Linked DNA regions of Ensifer sp. PDNC004. The protein of the gene in region 2 binds, or shares a complex with, the protein of the main gene of each other region. Links are inferred from orthologs where the notes say so. Each region holds a gene or a part of one and is shown on either strand. Other genes may lie near its edges.

The links. The genes of interacting proteins can lie anywhere in the genome.
Region 1: the proteins of dnaN (region 2) and JVX98_RS21555 are in contact, whole or in part, in a cryo-EM structure (PDB 8GIZ), measured with the Escherichia coli proteins. The link is inferred for Ensifer sp. PDNC004 from one-to-one orthologs.
Region 3: the proteins of dnaN (region 2) and JVX98_RS15435 are in contact, whole or in part, in a solved structure (PDB 1OK7), measured with the Escherichia coli proteins. The link is inferred for Ensifer sp. PDNC004 from one-to-one orthologs.

What each region holds. Positions count from the first base shown.
Region 1 is NZ_CP070353.1:2,723,974-2,727,665, forward strand. What follows is about bases 771-3,692. They hold JVX98_RS21555 (DNA polymerase III subunit gamma/tau), read right to left. Parts: upstream 3,205-3,692; coding sequence 1,336-3,204; downstream 771-1,335. Other genes in these bases: recR (recombination mediator RecR), read right to left, coding at 771-829; JVX98_RS21550 (YbaB/EbfC family nucleoid-associated protein), read right to left, coding at 973-1,296; JVX98_RS21565 (HIT family protein), read left to right, coding at 3,412-3,692. Also shown: JVX98_RS21540 (lytic murein transglycosylase), read right to left, coding at 1-213; more of recR, read right to left, coding at 224-770. UniProt on the Escherichia coli protein: Part of the beta sliding clamp loading complex, which hydrolyzes ATP to load the beta clamp onto primed DNA to form the DNA replication pre-initiation complex.
Region 2 is NZ_CP070353.1:2,587,780-2,592,187, reverse strand. What follows is about bases 695-3,561. They hold dnaN (DNA polymerase III subunit beta), read right to left. Parts: upstream 2,754-3,561; coding sequence 1,635-2,753; downstream 695-1,634. Other genes in these bases: rsmI (16S rRNA (cytidine(1402)-2'-O)-methyltransferase), read left to right, coding at 3,005-3,561; pmtA (phospholipid N-methyltransferase PmtA), read right to left, coding at 795-1,397; JVX98_RS20815 (histidine phosphatase family protein), read right to left, coding at 695-790. In the rest of the region: pyrF (orotidine-5'-phosphate decarboxylase), read right to left, coding at 1-199; more of JVX98_RS20815, read right to left, coding at 203-694; more of rsmI, read left to right, coding at 3,562-3,934; JVX98_RS20795 (YraN family protein), read left to right, coding at 3,924-4,292. UniProt on the Escherichia coli protein: Confers DNA tethering and processivity to DNA polymerases and other proteins. Acts as a clamp, forming a ring around DNA (a reaction catalyzed by the clamp-loading complex) which diffuses in an ATP-independent manner freely and bidirectionally along dsDNA.
Region 3 is NZ_CP070353.1:1,469,152-1,472,758, reverse strand. Bases 771-3,607 are described here. They hold JVX98_RS15435 (DNA polymerase IV), read right to left. Parts: upstream 2,917-3,607; coding sequence 1,624-2,916; downstream 771-1,623. Other genes in these bases: JVX98_RS15430 (hypothetical protein), read right to left, coding at 3,084-3,607; JVX98_RS15440 (L,D-transpeptidase family protein), read right to left, coding at 771-1,484. Outside these bases: dnaE (DNA polymerase III subunit alpha), read left to right, coding at 1-145; more of JVX98_RS15440, read right to left, coding at 255-770. UniProt on the Escherichia coli protein: Poorly processive, error-prone DNA polymerase involved in translesion repair and untargeted mutagenesis. Copies undamaged DNA at stalled replication forks, which arise in vivo from mismatched or misaligned primer ends.

The sequences.
Region 1 (3,692 bases), 140 kb from region 2 along the record:
GGATCCCGCCGAAATGCCCGCCTTCTTCGCTTCCGGCCACAGGTCATTCTGCAACCAGGTGCGGAATTGCGCCTCCACATCGGCCTTGGTGGCGGCGTGGGCGGGGAGGCTGAGAGCGAGGAACGCTGCGACGGCGGCGAGGAGGTGTGCACGGAGATTGCCTCCCTCTGCACGACCGGAAAACAGCGAACGAACCAGAGACTTCAAACGCATCGGCATCCCTTCAGATCGACGTGCGGGCACGAAGGGCAGCTGCCAGCGTGCCCTCGTCGAGATAGTCGAGCTCGCCACCGACGGGCACGCCATGGGCAAGCCGGGTGATCTTCACCTCCATGCCTTCGAGCTGGTCGGTGATGTAGTGCGCCGTGGTCTGGCCCTCGACGGTGGCGTTGACGGCGATGATCAGTTCGCGCACACCGCCATTGGCGACGCGTTGCACCAGGCCCTTGATGTTGAGGTCGTCGGGACCGACGCCGTCGAGCGGCGAGAGCGTGCCGCCGAGCACGTGATAGGCGGCGTTCATCGCGCCGGCGCGCTCCAGCGCCCAGAGGTCGGAGACGTCCTCGACAACGATGAGCACGGAGTGGTCGCGACGCTCGTCGGAACAGACGGTGCAGGGATCGATCGTATCGACATTGCCGCAGCAAGAGCAGATGCGGACCTTGCGGTGCGCTTCGCCCATCGCGTCGGCGAGCGGACCCAGCAACTGGTCCTTCTTCTTGACGAGATGGAGGGCGGCACGCCGTGCGGAGCGTGGCCCAAGCCCCGGGACTTTCGCCAGGAGCTGGATGAGTTTTTCGATTTCGGGGCCGGTGACTCGTTTTGCCATGCGGCGCTTTTAGCCCATATCGGCCCGAAACGGAATCGCCTTCGAAACGCCGTCAACGCGGCATCCGGCGGCTCTCATCGTCGGCATGCAAAGGAAGCGGTCGGCAAGACCGCCCGCTTCCTGAACTTAACGCCTGGAAGCGATCAGAACGGCAGCTTCATGCCGGGCGGGATCGGCAGGCCGGCGGTCAGCTCGCGGGTCTTTTCCGCCTGCACGGCCTCGGCCTTGTCCTTGGCGTCCTTGTGGGCGGCGACGATCAGGTCTTCGAGGATCTCGACGTCGTCTTCCTTGAACAGCGAGGGATCGATCTTCAGGCTCTTGAGGGTGCCCTTGCCGTCGAGGCGAACCATGACGAGGCCACCGCCGGAGGTGCCGTCGACTTCGAGTGCGGCGATTTCCGCCTGCATCTTCTCCATCTTGGCCTGCATTTCCTTGACCTTGCCCATCATCCCCATGATGTCGCGCATCGTCGTCTCCTGTTCTTCTGTTTCTGCTCGCAGACGGGATTATTCGATGTCGTCGCCAGGGACGATATCGCCGTCGGCGGATTCGGCTGTGGCCGGAGCCTGGCTCTCGACCTCTTCTTCAACGGCGCGAATGCGCACGTCGGTGATCTTGGCGCCCGGGAACCGGGCGAGAATGGCGGCGACATCGGGATCCTGGCGTGCGTCGTTGACGCGCTGCTCCTGCGCCCGCTGTTCCGCCTCGATCAGTGTCGGCTCGCCGGCCTCGCGGCTGTAGCTGACGATCCAGTGGATACCGGTCCATTCCTTGAGCTTGACCGCAACTTCGCCAAGCAGGGTCTTAGGCGCGTCGTCCGAGACGTTGACGTCGAGACGACCGGGCTCGATCCGCACGAGCCGCAGGAAACCGCGCACGAGCGTCTTCAGCTTGATGTCGCGGTTCTTGGCGCAGAGATCGGCGATGTCGGCGATCGAATTGACCGGCACCGACGGCTGCGGCTTGGCCGCAGGCGCCGCCATCGGGCGTTCTTCGATGCGGCCGACGGCAACCGCCTGGGGTGCTACGTCCGGCACGGCGCGCAGCATGGTCGCGCCATTGCTCGTCGGGCGTTGCACCGGCATCGGCTGCGATGCCTGGGCCGACACGGACACGGAAGCCTGGGCCTGAGCGCCGCCGCCGCTTCCACCCGAAGGTCCAGGACGAGCGCCGCCGCCTTCATTGCCGGAAAGCTCCAGCAAGCGCCGCGCAGCCTCTTCCGGCGCCGGCAGATGCGCCGCATGCGCCAGGCGGATCAGCACCATTTCGGCGGCACCCGCCGGGCGCGACGAGCTTTCGGCTTCCGGAATACCCTTGAGCAGCATCTGCCAGATGCGCGACAGCGCGGTGACCGCGACGCTTTCGGCGAAAGCAGCACCGCGGGTGCGCTCGATCTCGCTCAAGGACTGGTCGTTGACCGCCTCGGGCACGTATTTCATTCGGGTGACGAGATGGGTGAAATCGGCAAGGTCGGTCAAGACGACCGTCGGGTTGGCGCCGGCCTCATACTGAGCCGTGAATTCCTCGAGGGCCGCGGCGACATCGCCTTTGACGACGTGTTCGAACAGATCGACGATGCGGGCGCGGTCGGCAAGGCCGAGCATCGAGCGTACGGTCTCCACCTCGACGGCACCGCCGCCGTGGGCGATCGCCTGGTCGAGCAGTGACAGGCCGTCTCGGGCAGAGCCTTCGGCGGCGCGGGCGACCATGGCGAGCGCCTCCGGATCGAAGGGGACGCCTTCCTTGCCGAGGATCGTCGAAAACAGGCCGACGAGATCCGATGCGCTGATGCGGCGCAGGTCGAAGCGCTGGCAGCGCGACAGAACCGTGATCGGCACTTTGCGGATTTCGGTGGTGGCGAAGATGAACTTCACGTGCTCCGGCGGCTCTTCGAGCGTCTTCAGCAGGCCGTTGAAAGCCTGGGTCGAGAGCATGTGCACTTCGTCGATGATGTAGACTTTGTAGCGCGCCGAAACCGGGCGGTAGCGGACCTGCTCGATGATCTCGCGGATATCGTCGATGCCGGTGTGCGAAGCGGCGTCCATTTCGATGACGTCGACATGACGTCCATCCATGATCGCCTGGCAATGTTCGCCGGGAACGCGCAGGTCGATCGTCGGCCGGTCGATATCCGGCGTCTTATAGTTCAGCGCGCGAGCGAGGATGCGGGCGGTGGTGGTCTTGCCGACCCCGCGCACGCCGGTCAGCATATAGGCCTGGGCGATGCGACCGGTTTCGAACGCGTTGGTGAGCGTGCGCACCATCGGTTCCTGTCCGACCATCAGGTCGGAGAAATCCTTGGGGCGATATTTGCGCGCCAGAACACGGTAGGCGGCTGGTTTCTCAACGGATGAAATGGACGTATCGTCGCTCATCGACCCTGCCGCTGTTCGAACTCTTGTCCCGACAGGACGGAAAAGGTGGGAGGCTGGCACGATGACCCGTGCCGGAGCTCGTTGGGGCTGCTTCCTTCCGGACCTGACCCGGTTGGCGAGTGGCTCGTCCACCACCAACCTCCCGGCTTCCATATCGGCAATATCGAAAGCAAATGCAAGCCAAGCCATCAAAAAACTGATATCGATATGCAAAACAAAGCGAATCCGCCATTCTCAATAGCCAAGGAGAACCCGTTGACGACCTTCACCCTCGACGAGCGGCTCGAACGCGACGGCATTCCGATCGCCTCGATCGGGCTTTGCCAGATGCGGCTGATGAACGACCGCCGCTGGCCCTGGCTCGTGCTCATTCCGCAGCGTGAAGGCATCTCCGAGATCTTCGACCTCACCCCGCTCGACCAGACGATGCTGACCTTCGAGACGACCATGGCGGCAACAGCGCTGAAGAAGGTCACCGGCGCCGAGAA
Region 2 (4,408 bases):
GCAGCTTCATGTCGAGGAAGACCTTCTTGCCGCTCTTGGCCAGGTCGCGCGCGAATTCCAGGCCGCCGGCAAAGACCAGCTGGTAGCCGATCTTGTAGAAGGAGACGTCGTTTCCGAGCGTCGACACGATCTTCTCGGCATCCGCAATCGTCGGAAGGTCGAGGCCAACGATCAGTCTGTCGCGCGCGGTTTCGGTCATCGTCTAAATCCCCTGCCAGTGTTCCATCGGGGTCCAGTCGCATGCGACGGCTCGATCCGCAAGGCGGAAAGCAAAGACATTGCCGCCGCCGCCACCCTTCTGGTCGGCGGCGCGCGAGATCGGCGCGCCGGTGAGCCGGCATTTCAGAAGCGTGCCGACGCCGCCATGGCCCACGAAGGCGATCGGGATCTTCGGGTCGTGATCGCCGAGGATCCGAAAGACCGCATTCGAGATGCGGGCCTGGGCGTCGATCGCGCGCTCCCAGCCCTTGAAGCTCTCGGTGGGATTGGCGAAGAACCAGTCGGCCGCCTTCTCGAATTCCGGCGGCGGCAGGAAGCCGGTGGCCGACCGATCGTTCTCGCCCATGTCGTGATGGACCTCGACCGTCACGCCGGCCGCATCGGCCATCAGTTGTGCGGTCTCGATCGCCTTGGTTTCGTCGCTCGAAACGATCCGTCCGAGCGAACGCACCCAGGGCAATCGGGCGGTGATGACCGCGCGTTCGCGGCCAACAGTGGAAAGTCCCCATTGCGGGACGGGCACATCAGGATCGATCTGGACCTGCGGATGGGTGACGTAGATGCCGAACATCCCGTCAGTGCGCCCGGCGATAGACCCAGAGCTGCGCCGGCGGAATGTTGCGCACGACGAAGTCGAGATGCTGGATGCTGTAGCGGTCCGGCATGGCAACGACGGGCGACAAAGGTCCGTAGGAAATCTGCACGACCGGCCGGCCGACCGGAATGCGCGACAACAGATCGTCGATCAGTTCGACGCGCCGGTGCATCGGGAAGTTCAGAAGCGGAACGGCGGAGACGACGCTGTCGAAGGTCTGGCCATTGAGTTCGCCAAGGGTATGCTCCAGATCGAAAGCATCGCCGTTGATGAAGTTGACGCCGTTGAAGTTGGTCTTGAGCTGATTGTAGAAATCGGTCGAATACTCGATCGACACGAGATTGGACGGCTCAAGGCCACGTTCCAGGATCGCCTTGGTGATGACGCCAGTGCCGGGGCCGAGCTCAAGAACCGGAAGGCCCGAGGCCGGGTTGATGACGCTCGCCATTCGGCGCGCGGTGACGGAGGAGGTCGGCAGGATCGCGCCGACGGCCTTGGCGTTACTCATCCATCCCTTGAAAAAGCGAATCTCCTCGTCGAACTTCCGTCCGAGCCGTTCCTTCACCTTCACGCGCAAATTCATTGAACCCCTCAAAACCGCTGTCCTCTCCTCGCACAGGCCGTCCGCGCAAAATTCCCCACCCGGTGATTCGAGCCGGTGGCGGCGGCGTCAACATAATGTGTCCCCATCTGCGGCAAAAACAAGTCTGTCTGCGCCTGAAAGCGTTCGCTTATCAACAGCCCGCAAATGCCGCGGCCAACAAAAAACCCGCCACGCGCGGGCGCGACGGGTTGGCAATTCGTGCCGCGTCAGGCCCGGCTACACGCGCATCGGCATGAGCACATAGAGCGCATCTTCAGCGGCCAGATCACGGACGAGCGTCGGCGAGCCCGGGTCTGCCAGCATGAAGATCGCATCGGTGCCGGTCAGTTGCGACGTAATGTCGAGCAGGTACTTGGCGTTGAAGCCGATTTCGAGCGGATCGTGGTCGTAGCCGACGGGCAGTTCTTCCGTAGCACTGCCGGAATCCGGATTGTTGACCGTCAGCGTCATCTGGCCTTCGTTCAGCGCCAGCTTGACGGCGCGGCCACGCTCGGACGAGATCGTCGATACGCGGTCGACGGCCTGGGCGAAGGACTGGCAATCGACGCGCAGTTCCTTGTCGTTGTTGGCCGGGATGACGCGCTGGTAGTCGGGGAAGGTGCCGTCGATCAGCTTCGAGGTCATGACGATCGAGCCCATTGTCAGGCGGATCTTGGCGTCGGAGACTTCGACGGTGACGACGAGATCCGGGTTGTCGAGCAGCTTCTGCAATTCGCTGACGGTCTTGCGCGGGATGATGATGCCCGGCATGCCTTCGGAGCCGGACGGCGCTTCGACGTCGGCGCGCGCCAGACGGTGGCCGTCGGTTGCGACGGCGCGCAGCTTCAGTTCACCCTTGCTTTCGACCGTGTGGACGAAGATGCCGTTGAGATAGTAGCGGGTTTCCTCGGTCGAGATCGCGAACTGGGTGCGATCGATCAACATCTTGAGGTCGGTCGCCTTGAGGCGGAACGAATGCGAGAAACTGCCGGCGGTCAGGTCCGGGAAGTCGGATTGCGGCAGGCACTGCAGCGAGAACTTGGAGCGGCCCGAGGCGACGGTCATCGCCGTGCCTTCGGCGTTGGTGGCAAGCAGCACTTCCGAACCGTCGGGCAGCTTGCGCACGATGTCATAGAGCAGGTGTGCCGGCACGGTGGTCGCGCCCGCCTGTTCCACCTGCGCCGGCGTCGCCTCGGTGATTTCGAGGTCGAGGTCGGTCGCCTTCATTTCGAGGCTGGCGCCGTCGGAACGCAGGAGCACGTTCGAGAGGATCGGGATCGTGTTTCGCCGCTCCACCACGCGGTGCACGTGGTTCAGCGATTTCAGGAGGTTGGATCGCTCGAGAGTAATGCGCATGGGATGCCGCTTTCAACCATTGCCCGGCGGGCGAACGTCCGCCTGAGCGTCAACTGCGAGTGCCCCGGCCGACCGACCGGATAGATGTGGACCGGCAAAATGGCAGAAAGAGCGCCCGGAAAGCAAGGGGTTTGAGGGCTTCTGTCCCCAGATGCAGCACGTAGGCCCGCCGTCTTGCCCTTGCTCTGTCATGGTGGCTCACTCATAAAGGCCCGATAGACACATCGGTCAGCACGATCAGGACGTTACAGGTGGAAAAGCAGAAGACAGCGGAACCGGCAGGCGGACAGAGGGAGCGCAGCTACCGGCTGCACAATGTAAGCGTTCCGGCCCGCCCCCTCGATGCCGCGCTCTATCTGGTGGCGACCCCGATCGGCAATCTCGGCGATATTACGTTGCGGGCGCTGGAAACGCTGGCCGGCGCCGATGTGCTTGCCTGCGAGGACACCCGGGTCACGCGTGTGCTGCTCGACCGCTACGGCATCGTCAATCGTCCCTACGCCTACCACGAGCACAATGCCGACGAGGTCGGGCCGCGCCTGCTGGCAGCACTTGCGGAGGGGCGTTCGGTCGCGCTGGTCTCCGATGCCGGCACACCGCTGGTCTCCGACCCCGGCTACCGGCTGGGCCAGCTTGCGATCGAAGCCGGACATCGGGTCGTGCCGATCCCCGGCGCCTCGGCGCCGCTGGCAGCCCTCGTCGGCTCCGGCCTGCCGAACGACGCTTTCCTCTTTGCCGGTTTCCTGCCGACCAAGGACAAGGCCAAGCGCGATCGCCTCAGGGAACTCGCCGCCGTGCCGGCAACCATCCTGTTCTTCGAATCTCCGCACCGGATCGCTGCCACGGTTGCCGCGGCGGCCGACGTTTTGGGGGAGGGCCGGCGGGCGTCCGTCTGCCGCGAATTGACCAAGACCTTCGAGGAGTTTCGCCGCGGCACGCTCGGCGAACTTGCCGTTCATTATGAACAGGCGGGGCCGGTCAAGGGCGAGATCGTGCTCGTCATCGGCCCTCCTGACGCCGCGCCCGAACCGGAAGCGGCCGATGTCGATGCGTTGCTGCAAAGCCTCGTCGCCGATATGCCCACCGGAAAGGCGGCAACCGAAGCCGCCCGCCAGACGGGCCTGCCGCGCAAGGAACTCTATGACCGGCTGCTGCAACTGAAGGAGCGCCATGACGACTGATGGCGGCGACAGGCGGAAGCTGAAGGCGCTGAGGCGAGGATACCTTGCCGAATACCGCGCCGCGCTTTGTCTCCTGCTCAAGGGCTACCGCATCGTCGCGATGCGCCATCGCACCAAGCTTGGCGAGATCGACATCATCGCAAGGCGGGGCGATCTCATCGCCTGCGTCGAGGTCAAGGCCCGCCGCTCGGCCGAAGACGGCGTCTTTGCCGTAACGGCGACGGCACAGAGGCGCATTCGTGCCGCAAGCGATCTCTGGCTGGCGAAACAGCCGGATTTCAACAGGCTTTCCGTACGTTACGACATCGTCACGGTGACGCCCTGGGGCTGGCCGCGGCACCTGCCGGATGCGTTCTGAGCCGGTACCGGATGACGGAAAATGATCGTCTTGTTCCGTCCGGGTCTCCCGTTGGAACATATTCGCGGATTTGTAATCGTTCCGACATAAAAGCGTTACCAGCCTGTCATCGAAGG
Region 3 (3,607 bases), 1.1 Mb from region 2 along the record:
CGATGGTCTCGTCTCCTTCGTCGTCATCAAGGACAACGGCCAGCGCGAGATCGAGGTGGAGCTGAGCGAGAAGTTCCGGATTTCACCGGAGATCGCTGCAGCACTGCGCTCGGCGCCGGGCGTCATCGACGTCGAACTGGTGTAATCCGAGAGGGGTTCCGCTCGATCGCAGTGGAGCGGCGTCTGAGCAGGTTTGGAACCTCGCGACCGGCGGCCGGACGCTGGTCGGGTGTCGTTTGCCGGTCTGGAGCGGATCAGTCGCCCGGACGTGTCCGGGTGATGGTGATGAAATCGGTGCCCTGACCGGTCTCCAGTCCGCTTTCCATATCGGCGATCGACAGCGATGAGCCTTCGGCGAGCAACGCTTCCACGCGCTTGCGCACATCGTCGGAAATCGTCATGCGCGCGAGCGTGCGCTGGATTCCATTATAGGCGAAGGGATCGGCCTCCATGGAGATGCCGAGGCGCTTCCTCGTCGAGGCGGGCAGGTGGTTCTCAAGCGAGACGCCGAACCATTTGCCTTCGGCACCTTGCTCCTCATTGTGGCGGAACTGGAGGAAATGGGTTCCGAGTGCCTCTTCCGGCTTGTCGATCGTAAGCCCGGCCTCAAAGAGCGGCTTGAAGCCTTGCCGCACGAGGATCTTGCCGTTCTGCGGCGGCGTACGGCCGGCCTTGCGCAGAAGCCTGTCGGTCAGTTCAGGCGTCAGCTTGCCGTCGCCGTCGAGGCCCTCGCTTGCCTGGAAGGCGCGCAGGGCCGCAATCGTCGCTGGCCCGGCATGACCGTCGATCGCACCGGGTGCGTAGCCGAGGAAATCGAGGGACGACTGAACCTCGCGCATGGTGTCGCGTGCGTCGCTGCGGGTGATCAGGATCCGGATTGGCTCCTCGGTGGATCGCGCCGAATGGGCGCCGCCGGGTGGCTCCCGCATTGCCACTTCCACCGGCGTGTCGCCGGCCTGGCTGATCGCGGGTCTCAGTGGCACGTCGGAAAGTGGTGGCTGGAGGTCGATCGGAGCCGGTCGGAAGAGCAGGGCGCTCTTAACCTCCAGGGGCGTTATCTGCCGGTCGGAGATCAGCACGTGCACGCCGCGCTCGGTCATCTTGAAGAGCGAGGCGGCAAATTGGCTCGGCAACCGCACGCAGCCATGAGAGGCCGGATAGTCCGGCACGTGATTGGAGCCGTGCAGCGCAATGCCCGACCAGGTGAGCCGCTGCATGAAGGGCATCGGCGCGTTCGAATAGATGTTCGACTTGTGATGGCGCCGCTTTTCGAGGATCGAAAAGATGCCCGATGGCGTGGTGTGACCCGCCTTGCCGGTCGAGACCGGCGACGTCGCAATGACAGCGTCCCCGTCATAGACGACGAGCGATTGCTGGTCCTTCGAGACGATGATCTGCAGCGGCCCGCGACTGCCTGCAAAACCGGTGGCCGGCGACAAGAGCAGTGCGACGACGCTGGCGGTGAGAGCGAAACGCGATACCATACACTCAACCCAACACGTGACTTGGCGGACAAGCCTAGTCGCCAATCTTTAAGGAATTCATCCTGATGTGTGTGGGGTCGATCAAGGTTGCGTGATCGCTCTGCGAGGTGTGTCTGCTGCGGCAAGCGCGCCTGCGGTCTTATGGATCGCGTTTTCTGGTGCCGAACGTGTAGCCGGTTTCGACGCTCGCCTTGCCGAACTTGTCGCGCAGCCTGTTCATCGCGTCCTCGGCCGCAGCGCGTCTGGTGGCCGCGGGATCGACAAGATCCGGCGGATCGGCGAGGTCCGGGGCGGAGAGATCGCTGACGCCGATGCCGATCAGCCGATACTTCGTTCCGTCCGCCTCTTTTTCGAGAAGCTGCAGGCCGATGCGGAAGATGCGGTCGGCAAGGCGGGTAGGGCTGTCCAGGCGCCGGTTGCGGGTGCGGATCTTGAAGTCGGCGGTTTTGAGCTTGAGAACGACCGTCTGGCCGGCGAGCTCGGACTTTCGCAGCCGGTGAGCCACCTGCTCGCTGAGGCGCCGCAGATGCGTGACAAGGTCGTCATAGCGCGCGATATCGTCGTTGAACGTCGTCTCTGCGGATACGCTCTTGGCTTCGCCGTCGATTTCGACCGCTCTCTCGTCGAGCCCGCGCGACAGGCGGAAGAGCCGCTGCCCCATAGTGCCGTAGCGGCGCATGAGGTCGCCTTCCTCCATGGTCTGCAATTGCCCGATCGTGCGCACGCCGTCACGCTCCAGCGTCGCGGCAAAGGCCTTGCCGACGCCCCAGATCAGGGTCACCGGCTTTTCCCGCAGGAAGTCCAGCGCTTCGGCCTGGCCGATGACGGAAAAGCCGCGCGGCTTTTGCAGGTCGGACGCCACCTTGGCGAGGAACTTGCAATAGGAGAGGCCGACCGAGACGGTGATGCCGATCTCCAACTCGATCCGGCGGGCAAGACGCGCAAGCGTGCGCGCCGGCGGATCGTGATGCAGCCGCTCCGTGCCGCTGAGTTCGAGGAAGGCCTCGTCGATCGACAGCGGCTGCACCAGCGGTGTCAGTTCCTGCATCAGCGTGCGCACCTCGCGGCCGACACGCGCGTATTTCTCCATATTGGGCTTGATGACGATCGCCTGCGGGCAGGCTTCCAGCGCCTTGAACATCGGCATCGCCGAGCGCACGCCGTGAATGCGGGCGACGTAGCAGGCGGTGGATACCACGCCGCGCTTGCCGCCACCGATGATCACCGGCTTGTCGGCGAGCTCCGGGTTGTCGCGCTTCTCGATCGAGGCATAGAAGGCGTCACAATCGATGTGCGCCAGCGTCAGGTCATAGAGCTCAGCATGCCGCAGAATGCGCGGGCTGCCGCAGGCTAGGCAGCGCCGCACCGACGCCGCCTGTTCCTTGAGGCAGTCGCGGCAGAAGCCTGGAAAGTGAGCAGCGCTGTCGGGCATATCGGGAACAAATATTGAACATTGCGACCTTAGGCTCTACTCTAGCGAGTCTCAAGGAGGCGCGATTGGAAATCACAATGCAATTGTCGCCGTTGAAAAGGATCGCCAGGCGCGTCTCGCGCAGCGCCGGCGGGGCTGAGTTTGCGCCGACGGGCAGCCGGTCCGGGCTAGCCGCGGAAATGCGCGCGAATGGCCGCGGCTGCCTCCGGCCAATCGGCGACGGCACGAATGTCTGCGTCGATCTTCGGCGCGAGCGCCTTGAAATCCGAGTCGGCCATGAGGTTGATCGGCAGGCAGGACGGCGCGTGATCCTTCACCGATCGCAAATTGCGAAGCATGTCGTCGATGAAGACCAGCGGGACGGTTCGGCCGCCGTGAAGTTTTTGGACGATCGGGCCCTTGGGCTCTTCGGACGCAAGCAGCGGATAGGGAAGGCCAAGCTGATCGAGAAGCGCGCGGCGGACCGTGGCGTGCTGCGGCGGCATCGCGGTCAGAAAGACGATGTCGGCTTCCTCCGACAATGCGGACAGGGTCTCCACGGCTCTGGCGGCGGGCGTCTGCCAACGATCCTGCGAGCCGTAGAAGGCGTCGAGCAGGATTTTGACCTCCGGCTCCGCCACCGGCTGCTCGTCGGCATGCGTGATGATGTTGCCGGTCAGGCGGAACGACCGGGGCAGCAGCACATGGCCGC